2 regions of the Streptomyces sp. NPDC058525 genome follow, and region 2 is predicted to be linked to the other one. Evidence: riboswitches for the same ligand, from Rfam matches in the RefSeq annotation. Region 2 holds a riboswitch; the other holds the start of a gene.
The links. A riboswitch is a leader RNA that binds a small molecule or an ion and turns the genes downstream of it on or off. The one in region 2 is predicted to bind glycine.
Positions count from the first base shown of each region.

Region 1: linked by a shared signal. The riboswitch ahead of gcvP (aminomethyl-transferring glycine dehydrogenase) and the one ahead of gcvT (glycine cleavage system aminomethyltransferase GcvT) in region 2 are both predicted to bind glycine.

Region 1 is NZ_JBHXNP010000064.1:37,334-44,307, forward strand. Features, by position in the region: gene gcvP (aminomethyl-transferring glycine dehydrogenase) at 1-1,982, opposite strand, end outside; glycine riboswitch at 2,179-2,277, opposite strand; gene ACFWP3_RS26830 (PRC-barrel domain-containing protein) at 2,390-2,755, shown strand; gene ACFWP3_RS26835 (DNA polymerase IV) at 2,765-4,237, opposite strand; gene ACFWP3_RS26840 (MerR family transcriptional regulator) at 4,282-4,920, opposite strand; gene ACFWP3_RS26845 (bifunctional nuclease family protein) at 5,111-5,584, opposite strand; gene ACFWP3_RS26850 (MerR family transcriptional regulator) at 5,637-6,398, opposite strand; gene ACFWP3_RS26855 (FHA domain-containing protein) at 6,446-6,974, opposite strand, start outside.
Region 2 is NZ_JBHXNP010000020.1:30,451-37,424, reverse strand. Features, by position in the region: gene ACFWP3_RS12810 (ABC transporter substrate-binding protein) at 1-1,234, opposite strand, end outside; gene ACFWP3_RS12805 (ABC transporter permease) at 1,308-2,303, opposite strand; gene ACFWP3_RS12800 (enhanced serine sensitivity protein SseB C-terminal domain-containing protein) at 2,757-3,497, opposite strand; gene ACFWP3_RS12795 (enhanced serine sensitivity protein SseB) at 3,552-4,298, opposite strand; gene ACFWP3_RS12790 (AAA family ATPase) at 4,662-5,318, opposite strand; glycine riboswitch at 5,542-5,645, shown strand; gene gcvT (glycine cleavage system aminomethyltransferase GcvT) at 5,807-6,922, shown strand.

The DNA of each region.
Region 1 (6,974 bases), on a different contig from region 2:
AACACACCGTGCGTGGACGGGTAGGTGATCATCAGCACGGCGAGCTCGTCGCGGTACTGCTCGATCTTGGCGCGCAGGTCGGCCGCGTCCACCTCGCCGTCGTCGGCGGTCTTGACGACGACGACCTTCATGCCGGCCATCACGGCGCTGGCGGCGTTGGTGCCGTGCGCGGAGGACGGGATCAGGCAGACGGTGCGCTGCTCGTCGCCGTTCGCGCGGTGGTAGGCGCGGACGGCGAGCAGCCCGGCCAGCTCGCCCTGGGAGCCGGCGTTGGGCTGGATCGAGACCTTGTCGTAGCCGGTGACCTCGCAGAGACGTTCCTCCAGCTCGTTGATGAGCGTGAGGTAGCCCTCGGCCTGCTCGGCCGGGGCGAAGGGGTGCAGCTGGCCGAACTCGGGCCAGGTCACCGGCTCCATCTCGGTGGTCGCGTTGAGCTTCATGGTGCAGGAGCCCAGCGGGATCATGCCGCGGTCCAGCGCGTAGTCCTTGTCCGAGAGCTTGCGCAGGTAGCGCAGCATCGCGGTCTCGGAGCGGTGCTGGTGGAAGACCGGGTGGGTCAGGTAGTCGTCCGAGCGCAGCAGGCCCTCGGGCAGCGTGTCGGCGGTGGTCCCGTCGAGCGCCTCGATGTCCGCGGACACGCCGAAGGCGGCCCAGACGGCCTCGATGTCGGCGCGCAGGGTGGTCTCGTCGCAGGAGACGGAGACGTGGTCGGCGTCGGCCTGGTACAGGTTGACCCCGCCCTCGCGGGCGGCGGCGACGACCTCGGCCGCGCGGCCCGGGACCCGGGCCGTGATCGTGTCGAAGTACGCGCCGTGCACGATCTCGACCCCGCCGGCCTGCAGGCCCGCGGCGAGCAGCGCGGCGTAGCGGTGGGTGCGGCGGGCGATCGTCCGCAGGCCGTCCGGGCCGTGGTAGACGGCGTACATGGCGGCCATGACGGCCAGCAGCACCTGCGCGGTGCAGATGTTGCTGGTCGCCTTCTCGCGGCGGATGTGCTGCTCACGGGTCTGCAGCGCCAGGCGGTAGGCCTTGTTGCCGTCCGCGTCCACGGAGACGCCGACGAGGCGGCCCGGCAGCGAGCGGGCGTGCTTGGCCTGGACGGCCATGTAGCCGGCGTGCGGTCCGCCGAAGCCCATCGGGACACCGAAGCGCTGCGTGGTGCCGACGGCGATGTCGGCGCCCAGCTCGCCCGGGGAGGTCAGCAGGGTCAGCGCGAGCAGGTCGGCCGAGACGGTGACGACGGCACCGAGCTCGTGCGCCTGGTCGATCAGCGGCTTGATCTCCCGTACGGCACCGGAGGCGCCCGGGTACTGGAGCAGCACGCCGAAGACGCCGCGCTCGGCGATCTCGGCCGGGATGCCGTCCGAGAGGTCCGCGACGACGACCTCGACGCCCGTGGGCTCGGCGCGGGTCTCGATCACGGCGATGGTCTGCGGCAGCGCGTCCGCGTCGATCAGGAAGACGCCGCCCTTGACCTTGCCCACGCGGCGGGCGAGCGACATGGCCTCGGCGGCCGCGGTGCCCTCGTCGAGCAGCGAGGCGCCGGAGGTCGGCAGCCCGGTGAGGTCGGCGACGACCGTCTGGAAGTTCAGCAGCGCCTCGAGGCGGCCCTGCGAGATCTCCGGCTGGTACGGCGTGTAGGCCGTGTACCAGGCCGGGTTCTCCATGACGTTGCGCAGGATCACCGGCGGCGTGAAGGTCCCGTAGTAGCCGAGGCCGATCATCGGGGAGAGGACCTGGTTGCGGTCGGCGAGCGAGCGCAGCTCGGCGAGCACCTCCGCCTCGGTCCGCGCCTCGGGCAGGTTGAGCGCTTCGGCGGTCTTGATGACATCCGGCACCGCGGCGGCGGTCAGCTCGTCCAGGGAGCCGTAGCCCACCTGGGCGAGCATCTTCGCCTGCGCCTCGGCATCCGGGCCGATGTGGCGCTGCTCGAAGGGGATGCCTCGCTCCAGCTGGGAGAGCGGAATGCGGTTGGCGGTCATGTACGGAGGCCTCCTGGTCGTACGACCTGCGAGGGGCACCACGGCGCGGGCACCCGGACGGCCTCCCCCTCTGTCATCTCAACCTGAGAGCTTCACCGGATCCGCAGGGGTCGCCCGCGAGGTCCGGCTTTCACCGTCGGTGAGGAGTGGGACCGGCACTGCACGCCCGGTACCCGCCCCTGCTTTCCAGAGTGGCCTCGTCCGTGCGGTACGTATGCCTGAGAGATTCCGGGGAGGATTTGCTCCTTCGGCGCCTCCGTCACGTTCACTCGGAGGACTCTCCCGCACAGGGTCGACAGCCAGCACCCAGCCTACCAGCGAGGATCTGGGCACTCCCCGAGTGGCCTCCTTTCCCGATATGCACTTCTGTAGTCATTACGGAGGAGTTGCGACCATTTGGAGGGACCGTGCAGACCGACATCGATCCGCGCAGCCTGATCGGCCGCAAGGCGTTCGACCGCAACGGCACCAAGATCGGCACCATCGACGAGGTCTACCTCGACGATGCCACGGGAGTCCCGGAATGGGCAGCCGTGCGGACCGGCCTGTTCGGCCGGGACGCCTTCGTCCCCCTGGAGCCGAGCGAGATGGTCGGCGACACCCTGCGGGTGCCCTTCGACCGCTCCCTGATCAAGGACGCACCCGACTTCGGCGTCGGCCGCCACCTCTCCCCCGAACAGGAGCTGCAGCTCTACCACCACTACGGCCTGGACGTGACCCTGCCCAGCGACTTCCAACGCGACTTCGGCCGCCTGGCGGGCGACGAGGGCTAGGCCGTCGGGCTACGAGGCCGAGGGGGCCGGGGAGGCCGGGGCCGGCGGCTCGTCCCCCACCAGCGGCAGCGGATCGGACGGCTCCAGCTCGGGGTCGTCCACCCGGAAGGTCCGCACCCGGCCGGGCTCCGATCCCGGCCGCTCGAACCGTACGGTCACCCGCCCGACCCCGCTGCCCTGCACCCACCCGGGCCCGTACACCGCGTGCCGCACGTCGCTCCCGGCCGTCCACCGCCGCTCCACGGCCGCCTCCGGCTCCGAGGGCGCCCCGGGCCGCTCCCCTGGCGGCTCAGTGCCCGCCGCGCCCTCCGCGCCCTCCAGGGCCCCCGCAGCGGCCCCGGCCGCCCCACCGGCCCCGGAGGGCCCATCGGGCCCGGGCGCCTCCCCCGTCCCCTCCTGGGGCTCGGCGGCCAGTGACTGCGCGAACAGGTCCTCCTGCGTGTAGTCCGCCAGCCCGGTCACCCCCACGCCCAGCAGCCGCACCCCGCCCGTGGTGTCCACGCCCTCCAGCAGCCGCGCCGCGGCCTCGCGCACGACCGCGGGGTCGTCCGTGGGCCCCCGCAGCGTCTCGGACCGCGTCAGCGTCGAGAAGTCGTACCTGCGCACCTTCAGCACGATCGTCCGCCCCGAGTGCCCGGATCCGCGCAGCCGCTGCACGCACCGGTCCGCGAGCCGCTGCACCTCGGTCCTGATCCGCACCCGGTCGTGCAGGTCTACGTCGAAGGTGTCCTCCACCGACACCGATTTCGCGTCCCGCTCCGCGACCACCGGCCGGTCGTCGATCCCCAGCGCCATCCTGTACAGCCCCACGCCGTGCGAGCGCCCGAGCATGCGCACCAGCTCGTCCTCCCCGGCCTCCGCCAGGTCCCCCACCGTGGTGATCCCGGCGCGGCGCAGGTGCTCGCCGGTGGCCGGCCCCACCCCGGGCAGGGTCCGTACCGACATCGGCGCGAGGAGCTCCCGCTCCGTACCCGGCTCGATCAGCAGCAGGCCGGCCGGCTTGGCCTCCTCGGACGCCACTTTGGCCAGCATCTTCGACCCGGCCAGTCCCACCGATCCGCTGAGCCCCGTGGCGGCCCTGATGTCCGCCCGCAGCCGCTCCCCGGTGGCCCGGGCGCCCGCCGAGTCGAAGGCGGTCCCGCCCGCCTCCAGGTCCACGAAGGCCTCGTCCAGGGAGAGCGGCTCCACCAGCGGCGACAGCTCTCGCAGCAGGGCCATCACCACATCGCTGACCTGCCGGTACAGGGTGAAGCGCGGAATCAGGTAGGCGCCGTTCGGGCAGAGCCGCCGCGCCTGGGCCATCGGCATCGCCGAATGCACGCCGAACCGCCGGGCCTCGTACGAGGCGGTGGCGACGACCCCGCGCGGACCGAGCCCGCCCACGATGACGGCCTTGCCCCGCAGGCTCGGCTTCGACGCCTGCTCCACGGACGCGTAGAAGGCGTCCATGTCCAGATGCAGGATGGTCGGCGCGGCTCTCACATGACCGATGCTGCCCTACGGGACTGACATTCCCGCGGCGCGGTTCAGCCGGCCCGGTTGCGGCGGGCGGCCAGCTCGTCCGTCGGGTTGTGCCCGACGAGGGTCTCGCCCGTGTCCACCCGCTCGCCGTGCAGCCGGGACAGAGCGCTCTCGACGTCGCGCCAGACCACGCCCACGGCGATGCCGAAGACGCCCTGACCGCCCTGGAGCAGGCTCACGACCTGGTCCGGCGAGGTGCACTCGTAGACGGTCGCGCCGTCGCTCATCAGCGTCATCCGCTCGAGGTCCGAGAAGCCGCGGTCGCGCAGGTGCTGCACGGCCGTGCGGATGTTCTGCAGCGCCACCCCGGTGTCCAGGAAGCGTTTGACGATCTTGAGGACCACGACGTCGCGGAAGCTGTACAGCCGCTGCGTCCCCGAGCCGTAGGCGGGGCGCACGCTCGGCTCCACCAGCCCGGTTCTGGCCCAGTAGTCGAGCTGCCGGTAGGTGATCCCGGCCGCGGCGCACGCGGTCGGCCCGCGGTAGCCGATCTGCTCGGGCGCCGGGTCGCCGCCCACCGGTCCGACCGGCGTCGACTCCGGCTGACGGCGCGCGGACCCGGCCGCACTGCCGTGCAGCGGGTACGGCCCACCATCACTCCGTGCGGGGATGCCCCCGGTCGTACCGTCGCCCGTGATCCTCACGCCGACCCTCCGTCCTTGACCTGCCCACCTTGAAGGTAGGCAGTCACCAGGGGTGCGTCAACGATCGCCACACTCGGCACGCCGAGTGATAATCACCCTGAGAGTGGTTTCCCGTATCCCTTTGCGGGGAAAGGCTAACCGAATGGGCTGGCAGTTCCCGGTGGACGACGCGGCCGACCCGGCCACCGTCTCACTGCGGGCCGGTACCGAAGTCCTCGGGTGAGATCTGGTCGAGGAACTCGCGGAACTTCTCCACCTCGTCCTCCTGCTCGTCCGGAATCGCGATCCCCGCGTCGTCGAGCACCCCGTCGCTGCCGTAGATCGGCGTCCCGGTGCGCAGGGCCAGCGCTATGGCGTCGGAAGGGCGCGCGCTCACTTCGACCCCGCTGGCGAAGACGAGCTCCGCGTAGAAGACGCCCTCCCGCAGATCCGTGATCCGGACCTCGGTGAGCTCCTCGCCGACCGCCTCCAGCACGTCCTTGAACAGGTCGTGCGTCAGCGGCCTGGCAGGGGCCATCCCCTGCTGCGCGAAGGCAATGGCGGTCGCCTCCCCAGGGCCGATCCAGATGGGGAGGTACCGGTCGCCTCCCACTTCACGCAGGAGCACGATCGGTTGGTTCGAGGGCATTTCCACCCGGACACCCACAACGTCGAGCTCGTTCACACAGTAACCCTAGGACCTGCCCGGCAGGTTTGGGTAGTCGGGGCCCCCTGCCTCACGGCAGCCGCACTCCGAGGGCGGTCTGCACCAGGGCTTCGTGGAGCCGTACGCAGAGCCCCGCGAGCTCCTTCATCGTGGCCTCCGCATGCGCCCTGGTCTGGGGATTGCGGTGCCGCCGCAGGGGCGCCACGACCTGCTCCACCAGGCCCGCCTCCCGGTCCGCGGCCGCCTTCATCGCCCGCAGGTGCCGCGGCTCCAGACCGAACCGCCCCAGGTCGGCCACCAGCCGGGCCACGGTCACCGCCTCGGCGTCGAATCCGCCGCCGGGCGCCTCCGCGAGCAGCCCGTACGACTCCCACTCGACCAGCTGGACCTCGTCCACCCCGGCGGCCGCGATCAGCTCCTCCCGGCCCACCCGGGCCACCGTGGGCCGCTCCCGGCCCACTTCCCCGTACACGGCCGCGGGGCCCGTGGGATCGACGGACTCCCCGTGCGGCGTGGGCGCCGGAATCCGGATCTGCTCACCGCGGGCCAGGGCGTCGAGCTGCTCGCGGATGACCTTCAACGGCAGGTAGTGATCGCGCTGCAACCGCAGGATGCGGGCGAGCCGCTCGACGTCCTCGGTGCTGAACTTGCGGTATCCCGACGGCGTGCGCCGGGGCTCGACGAGCCCCTCCGCCTCCAGGAAACGGATCTTCGAGATGGTGACTTCGGGGAACTCGTCACGCAGCGTGGTGAGCACCGTGCCGATGCTCACCAGCCGCCCGGCCGAGCCGGCGGCGCCGTTTCCGGCACCGCCTGTCGGGGTGCGCAGCATGGGACCTTCCCTCTGGGGGTCCCTCCGGACGGAGTCCGGGGGGAGGGTCAGACGCCCCGCAGGCTCGCGTAGAAGACCAGCCGGTACTTGCCGATCTGCACCTCGTCGCCGTTGTGCAGCGCGACGGAGTCGATCGGCTCACGGTTCACGTACGTGCCGTTGAGGCTGCCGACGTCGGAGACGGTGAATCCGCCGTCCTGGCTCCTGCGGAACTCGACATGGCGCCGGGAGACGGTGACGTCGTCCAGGAAGATGTCGCTCTGCGGGTGCCGGCCCGCCGTGGTCAGCTCTCCGTCCAGCAGGAAGCGGCTACCGGAGTTGGGGCCGCGCCGCACGATCAGCAGGGCGGAACCGGGCGGCAGCGCTTCCACCGCGGCCTGGGCCTCGGGGGACAGCGAGGACGACACGTGCTGTTGTCCCGACACCTCGGCCTCGTAGGCCTCGAGGCCCGAGATCGAGATGGTGGACGTGGTCTCCGAGGCACGCTCCGGCGTCAGACCCGCCCGCAGCGGCGCACCGCAGTTGGAGCAGAACCGGCTGGCCGCATCGCTGCGGTGTCCGCACCTGCTGCAAACC
Region 2 (6,974 bases):
GGGCCTCCTTGGCCTTCTCGAGGTTCGGCTTGCCGTCGTTCTTCAGGACCTCGTAGGGGTCGTACTTGCCGTCGGAGCCCTTGATGCCCAGCGGGAGCATGTTGGGGGCGATGTCGCCACCGGCCTGCGGGCCGCCGCGGGCGGTCTGCAGGGACTTCTTGTCGGCCGCGTAGATGACGGCCTTGCGGCACTCGATGTTGTCGAACGGCGCGACGGTCTGCGGGAAGACGGCGTACCGGATGAAGCCGGTCTGGCCGTTGTCCAGGTTGTCCTTGTGGTCCTTCAGCGCGGTGGCGCGGGCCGCCTGGCCGATGCCGGTCGCGTTGATGTCCAGGTCGAACTCGCCGTTCATCAGGCGCTTGTCCATGTCGTCCGCGTTCGACATGAAGGTGACCGAGATGGAGTCCGGGAGCGCCTTGCGGATGGTGTCCGACTCGGGCTTCCAGTTCTCGTTGCGCGAGAGCTTCATGCTCTTGTTGGGCTCGTACGAGTCGATCTTGTACGGGCCGCTCGAGAAGGGCTTCAGGCCGTACTTGGCCGCCGTGTCCTTCTCCTGCTTGACCGGGCTCGCCGCCGGCATGGCCAGCATGTTCTCGAAGTCGCCGTTGGGTACCGGGAGCTTGAAGATGATGGTCTTCGCGTCCGGGGTCTCGATCGCCTTGAGGCCGAGCTTGTCGGGCGCGGTGTCCTTGTACGGGCCCGGGTACTCGGTCTTCGGGTCGAGGACCTGCATCAGGTAGACCGGGCCGCCGGAGATGACGTCCTGGGCCCAGGTGCGCTGGATGCCGTACTTGATGTCCTGGGCCGTGATGGGCGTGCCATCCTCCCAGGTCACATTGTCCTTGAGGGTGTACTTGTACGTCTTGCCGCCGTCGCTGATCTCGGCGTTGGCAGTAGCGAGGTCGGGGACGAGCTCGGTGCTCTGCTCACCCGGGGCCGCCTTGAAGCTGACCAGCTGACGCGTGTAGTAGCGGGAGAAGTCCCACATGAAGCCGTAGTAACCGCGCTGCGGGTCCCACGAGTCGGCCTCCTGGGTGCCGACGAACTTGAGCTCGCCGCCCTTCTTGTCCGACGCGTTGGCGATCTTGCCGATACCGGCGTTGAAGCCGCCGCCGGCAGCCGGCTTGTCTTCCTTCTTCTCGTTTCCGCCACAGGCGGTCGCGGTCAGCATGACCGCGAGCACGGCGGCTGTGCCAGCGGCAAGCCTGCGCTTCGACGTGCGATGGGTAGTCACGATGCTCGCAACCTCCGTTGTAGTTACGGTGTACGTACGGCTCGAAGCCGGTTCCTGGTGTGCCCTGCGATGGCTAGCGGGAGCCCTTCGGGTCGAGGGCGTCACGGACGCCGTCGCCGAAGAGGTTGAAGGCCAGCACGGTGATGAAGATCGCTACGCCGGGGAAGATCATGAAGAGCGGATCGTCCTCGTAGGTCCGCACGGCCGTGGAGAGGGTTTCCCCCCAGGACGGTGTGGGCGGCTTGACGCCGACGCCGAGGAAGCTGAGGGCTGCCTCGGTCAGCACGTTGGTGGGGATCATCAGCGTCGAGTAGACGGTGATGGGCGCCACCAGGTTCGGGAGCAGTTCGCGGAAGAGGATGTAGAAGCGGCCCGCGCCGAGGCTGCGCGCGGCCTCGACGTACTCGCGCTCGCGCAGCGACAGGGTCTGTCCGCGCACGATGCGGCCGATGTAGGGCCAGCCGAAGAATCCGATGACCAGCACCAGTACGGCGATCCGCAGGCCCGATCCCTCGAAGCCCCACAGCTTGCCGGGGACGACGGAGATCAGCGCGATGATGAACAGCAGCTGCGGGAAGGCCAGCAGCAGGTCCATCACGCGGCTGATCGCCGCGTCGACCCAGCCGCCGAAGTAGCCCGCGACGATGCCGAAGAAGGTGCCCAGCGAGACCGCCACGAAGGCGGACAGGAAGGCGACCAGCAGCGAGATCCGGGCGCCGTAGACGATCCGGCTGAACACGTCGCGCCCGTTGACCGGTTCGACGCCCAGCAGGAAGTCGCTACTGATGCCGCCCCAGTCGCCGGCCGGCAGGCCGAGCAGCGGGTCCAGCATGTCCTCGTGCAGCTCCTCCGGCGGGTGGCCGAAGGCCTTGACGATCAACGGCGCGAAGATCGCGACGAGGATCAGCAGGAGCACGACGACACCGCCGGCCAGGGCGACCTTGTCGCGCTTGAGGCGCAGCCAGGCGATCTTCCACGGCGAACGTCCCTCGATCGCCTTCAGGGGAACTCCGGGGGCGGCCACGGCTGCGGGCTCGGCCGCGGTGGTGTCGTGCAGTGGTGCCGTCATCGTGGTGGGGACCCCTCTCGGCCGACGGTGGCCGGCCCATGCCCGCCGCTGTGGCGGCTTGTTTCTTTCGGCGTCGCGTGATGGTGCGATTGGCGCGAAATGCGCCTGAAGTGCACGTGAAGGGCTGGTGGTTGTCAGATTGACCGGCCTTCGGTGGGGGGAGTCTTCAACGCCCTCTCAATCGGCCGCCAGACCTGCCGGGGATGTGATGCGCAACCGTGATCTGCACCGCCACCTTCCGTTATCCGAACCACGCGCTCTGTTGAGCGGTGAAACACCGCCCGTTCGGCGCGGAACGGACATCCGGCCCAACTACCGTTTCGGGCCCGGATCCTGGGCACATTCGGTGGATATGGCGAAGGCCGCACCGATGGGACCGGTGCGGCCTTCGAGACGGATGTCTCGGTATGCGGATGTCTGGAAACCGGGCGGTGTACGGCCGGAATTCCCCTGTCAGTACGCGGGCGCCTGGCCCTCGCGGTCGTAGAAGGGGCGGGTCTGCGCGCGCAGCCACATCGCGACGGGGTCGTGCTCGTCCGCCAGCGCGACCGTGCACACCGGGACGCCCTCGGGGACCACGCCGACCGACTGGCGCATCATCTCCCGTACGGATTCCAGCGCGGGCGCGGAGGCGTCGTACAGGTCGAGCCCGACCGCCAGGTAGGGGGACCCGAGCGCGGGCTGCACCCAGGCGCGGCGCAGCGACCGGACGGCCGGGGTGCGGTGCGCGTGCTGGGTCAGCAGCCCGTAGAACTGCGGCAGCTCCAGGGAGGGCTCGGACAGCCGCAGCGGCCCGGCCGGCATCCGGTCCAGGCCGGTCGCGATCCGGCGCAGGTCGGCCCACGGGACGCCGAGCCCGCCGCCCTGGGCGTGCGGGTTGAGCCACAGGCCCCAGCGGTCCGGGTAGAGCGCGCGGGCGATGTCCCGCCCGGTGACCACCTCGTAGCCCCGGTTCCAGCCGCTGGCGGCCAGCTCCTGCGGGGAGGTCACGCACGGGGCGTAGCCGAGGCTCTCGACCTCCATGCCGCCGTACTGGGCGTCCGGGGAACCCGGCTGCCCCTGCCACAGCAGCATCCACACCCGGCCCTCGGCGAGGGCGTGCAGAAGTGACTCGTAGCCCTCATAGCGCCCGGGAGTCACCTGGCGCAGCATGTGCTCGACCTGCCCGGCCGCGGCCGTGCCTGACGCACTCACCCGGTACCCCTCTTCGTCCGCCCGTCGTCCACGCGTACCCCAGCTTAAGCGGCCCTACGGAAGGTAGAAGGGGCGTACGCGCTCACGAATCCAGTCCGTGACCGGGTCCTGCACGGCGTCGAGGAGGATCAACTGCACCGGCCAGGGCGCCGGGACGCGGGTCAGGGCCCGGCCGAGGGCCTCCAGCGGGGCGCCGCGCGTCTCCGGCTCCCATCCCACCAGTCGGACACCGATGAACAGTTCCGGCTCCCCGCCCTCGACGCTGGCGAGGCAGCGGTGGGCGGCGGCGACCACGCCGGTGGTGCGGAACTCCTCGGCGGCGGCGGCCAGGAAGTCCACCGGGTCCTCCTGCCAGTCGGGCTCGTAGAGCCGGACCCGACCGCCGGTGGACGGCCCGTCGAGCGGGGTCCGCCCGGTACGGCACAGCTCCGCCACGGCGGGCGGGGGCAGGGGCACGCCGACGGCGCCCTCGGGATTGAGGGCGATGCCGAGCTGCGGGGGCAGGCCGCGGGCGAACTCCACGGCGGGGGCCACGGCGAAGTCCATGCCGGGGCCGACGCAGTAGCGGAACTGGGCCTCGGAACTGTAGACGGGGACGTACGCGGCCCCGCCGATGTCCATGGTGGGCAGGTCGAGGCTCGGGGCGTCGGGTGCGCCGCCGCCGGGCAGGGGCACCCAGACCTGGCTGCGGCCCAGCACCTCCAGGATCCGGGCCCCGGCGTCCGGCTGCCCGAGCGCCGCGCCGAGCACCTGCTCCAGCTCATTCCCCGGCCAGCCGGTGCCGCTCGCGCTGCCTTGCATGTGCCGCTTGCCTCCGTCTGTGGTCCCGCCGAACGTCGTGGCGAGATTATCCGCTGCGCCCGCGCCGGGGGCTCCGCCGGGGCAACCCGCTCCTCAGTCGCCGGAGGGGCTGTCTTGTGCCGCGGCACCGCTGCGGGGGCTCCGCCCCCGTACCCCCGCTCCTCAAACGCCGGAGGGGCTGGATTTGGCTCCGGCTCGCCGGCAGGGGGGAGGGGGTTGCCCGAGAGCGCCACTGCGCGCGCTTCGCAGGACTACGCCGGCACAATCCAGCCCCGCCGGCGTTTGAGGCGCGGGGTCTGGGGCGGAGCCCCAGTGGCGGAGGCTGGGCCGCGCGGGCGGAGCCCTGGTTCGGCGGGGCCCGGGCTAGGGGTGGAAGGTTATGTGGGAGACGGCGGCAGCCGACGGGCGGTCCAGGAGGGTGACCGACGCACAGCCCGCCGGCGGACGCCCGGCCTCGGCATCGCGCAGGAGCCTCGTCACCGCGCCCCGGTGACGGGCGAAGGCGTACGCCGAGACCCGCCGCCCCCGCGCCGCCTGCCCGGACAGCGCCTCCTCCGGGCTGCTGTCCAGGAGCAGCAGGTGCAGCGCCCGGCCCCGCCGCCGCGCGACGGCCGCGAGCAGGCCCCGTACCCACGCCTGGGTGCCGCAGTCGTGCACGACCACCGAGGCTCCGGAGCGCAGGGTCCGCCACAGCCCCCAGTAGTGCGCGGCCCGCACCAGCGGCCGGTAGGCCCCGTACGGCAGCCCCGCCGGCATCCGCCGCTCCCAGCGCTCGCGGGTGTCCTGGGAGTCGATCGCGCCGCCCTCGGCGGCCGCCCTCTTGATCAGCGTGCTCTTGCCGCCGCCCGGCAGTCCGGACACCACCACGATGTCGCCCGCGGCGAAGCCGAGCCGGCGCGCCCCCCGCGCCCCGGCCCCGCGAAGGTCCCGTACCCGTCCGGCGCCCGCGCCCGCGCACGCCGCACCGGCGCCCGCGCCGGCACCCGCACCGCCGCCGCGCTGCGCCGGCACCGCGTCCACGGTTCCCACAGCCGCCACTACTCCGAATCGCCGCACAGTGTTCGCCTCCCCCGAATCGGGTCACCAGGACCCTTTCCCACTGAGTGTAAAGAGACGGTAATCCGGGAGCACCGGTTCCGTTCCAGCCTTCCCGCCCCGTACGAACTTTCGGGGCCCCCACGCCCGATCACCACAGCGGCGTGCAATGATGTGCGCCATCTGGACCAACTGCATACCGGCCGCTTGAATCCGCGCGGGAGAGTCCCGGCACGCCGCGAGGCCGTGCACGGGCGCCGAAGGAGCAAGAACCTCCCTTGAATCTCTCAGGCCCCGTACCGCGTGGATGAGGCAGATCTGAAAAGCGAGCCGTCCGACGGGCGGCTCCACCCAAGGTGCAAGCCGACCGTCCCCGGCAGTGGGGGAACTCTCGGCGAACCTCTCAGGTTCCGATGACAGATGGGGAGGACCTTCCTCGTCATGTCATGCCCTGGGACCCGGGAGCCACACCCATGAGCAACGCCCCCCGCCTGACCGCACTCGATGCGCTGCACCGCTCGCTCGGTGCGACCATGACCGACTTCGCGGGCTGGGACATGCCGCTGCGGTACGGCAGCGAGCGCGACGAGCACAACGCCGTGCGCACCAAGGCCGGCCTCTTCGATCTGTCCCACATGGGCGAGATCACCCTGACCGGCCCGGAGGCCGTCAAGGTCCTGGACTACGCGCTGGTCGGCAACATCTCCACGGTCGGCGTCGGCCGCGCCCGCTACACGCACATCTGCCAGGAGGACGGCGGGATCCTCGACGACCTGATCGTCTACCGCCTCGGCGAGACCGAGTTCATGGTCGTCGCCAACGCCTCCAACGCCCAGGTCGTCCTGGACGCCCTGACCGAGCGCGCCGCCGGCTTCGACGCCGAGGTCCGCGACGACCGCGACGCGTACGCGCTGATCGCCGTCCAGGGCCCGGAGTCCCCCGGCATCCTCGCCTCGCTCACCGACGCCGACCTGGACGGGCTCAAGTACTACGCCGGCCTGCCGGGCACGGTGGCCGGAGTGCCCGCGCTGATCGCCCGTACGGGCTACACCGGCGAGGACGGCTTCGAGCTGTTCGTCGCCCCCGAGCACGCCGTGGAGCTGTGGCAGGCGCTGACGAAGGCGGGCGAGGGCGTCGGCCTGGTCCCGGCCGGCCTGTCCTGCCGCGACACCCTGCGCCTGGAGGCGGGCATGCCGCTGTACGGGCACGAGCTGACCACCTCGCTGACCCCGTTCGACGCGGGGCTGGGCCGGGTCGTGAAGTTCGAGAAGGAGGGGGACTTCGTCGGCCGCGCCGCGCTGGAGGCCGCCGCCGAGCGCGCCGCCGCGAACCCGCCGCGCAAGCTGGTCGGCCTGATCGCCGAGGGCCGCCGCGTCCCGCGCGCCGGCTTCTGCGTGGTGTCCGGCGGCCAGGTCGTCGGCGAGGTCACCTCGGGCGCCCCGTCGCCCACGCTGGGCAAGCCGATCGCGATCGCGTACGTCGACGCGGCACACGCCGCGCCCGGCACCTCCGGCGTCGGCGTGGACATTCGCGGTACGCATGAGCCGTACGAGGTCGTGGCCCTGCCGTTCTACAAGCGGCAGAAGTAGCCCCGTACGGCACCTCGCAGTACCGCCGTCTCAGTACCCAAGACCGCTGTTC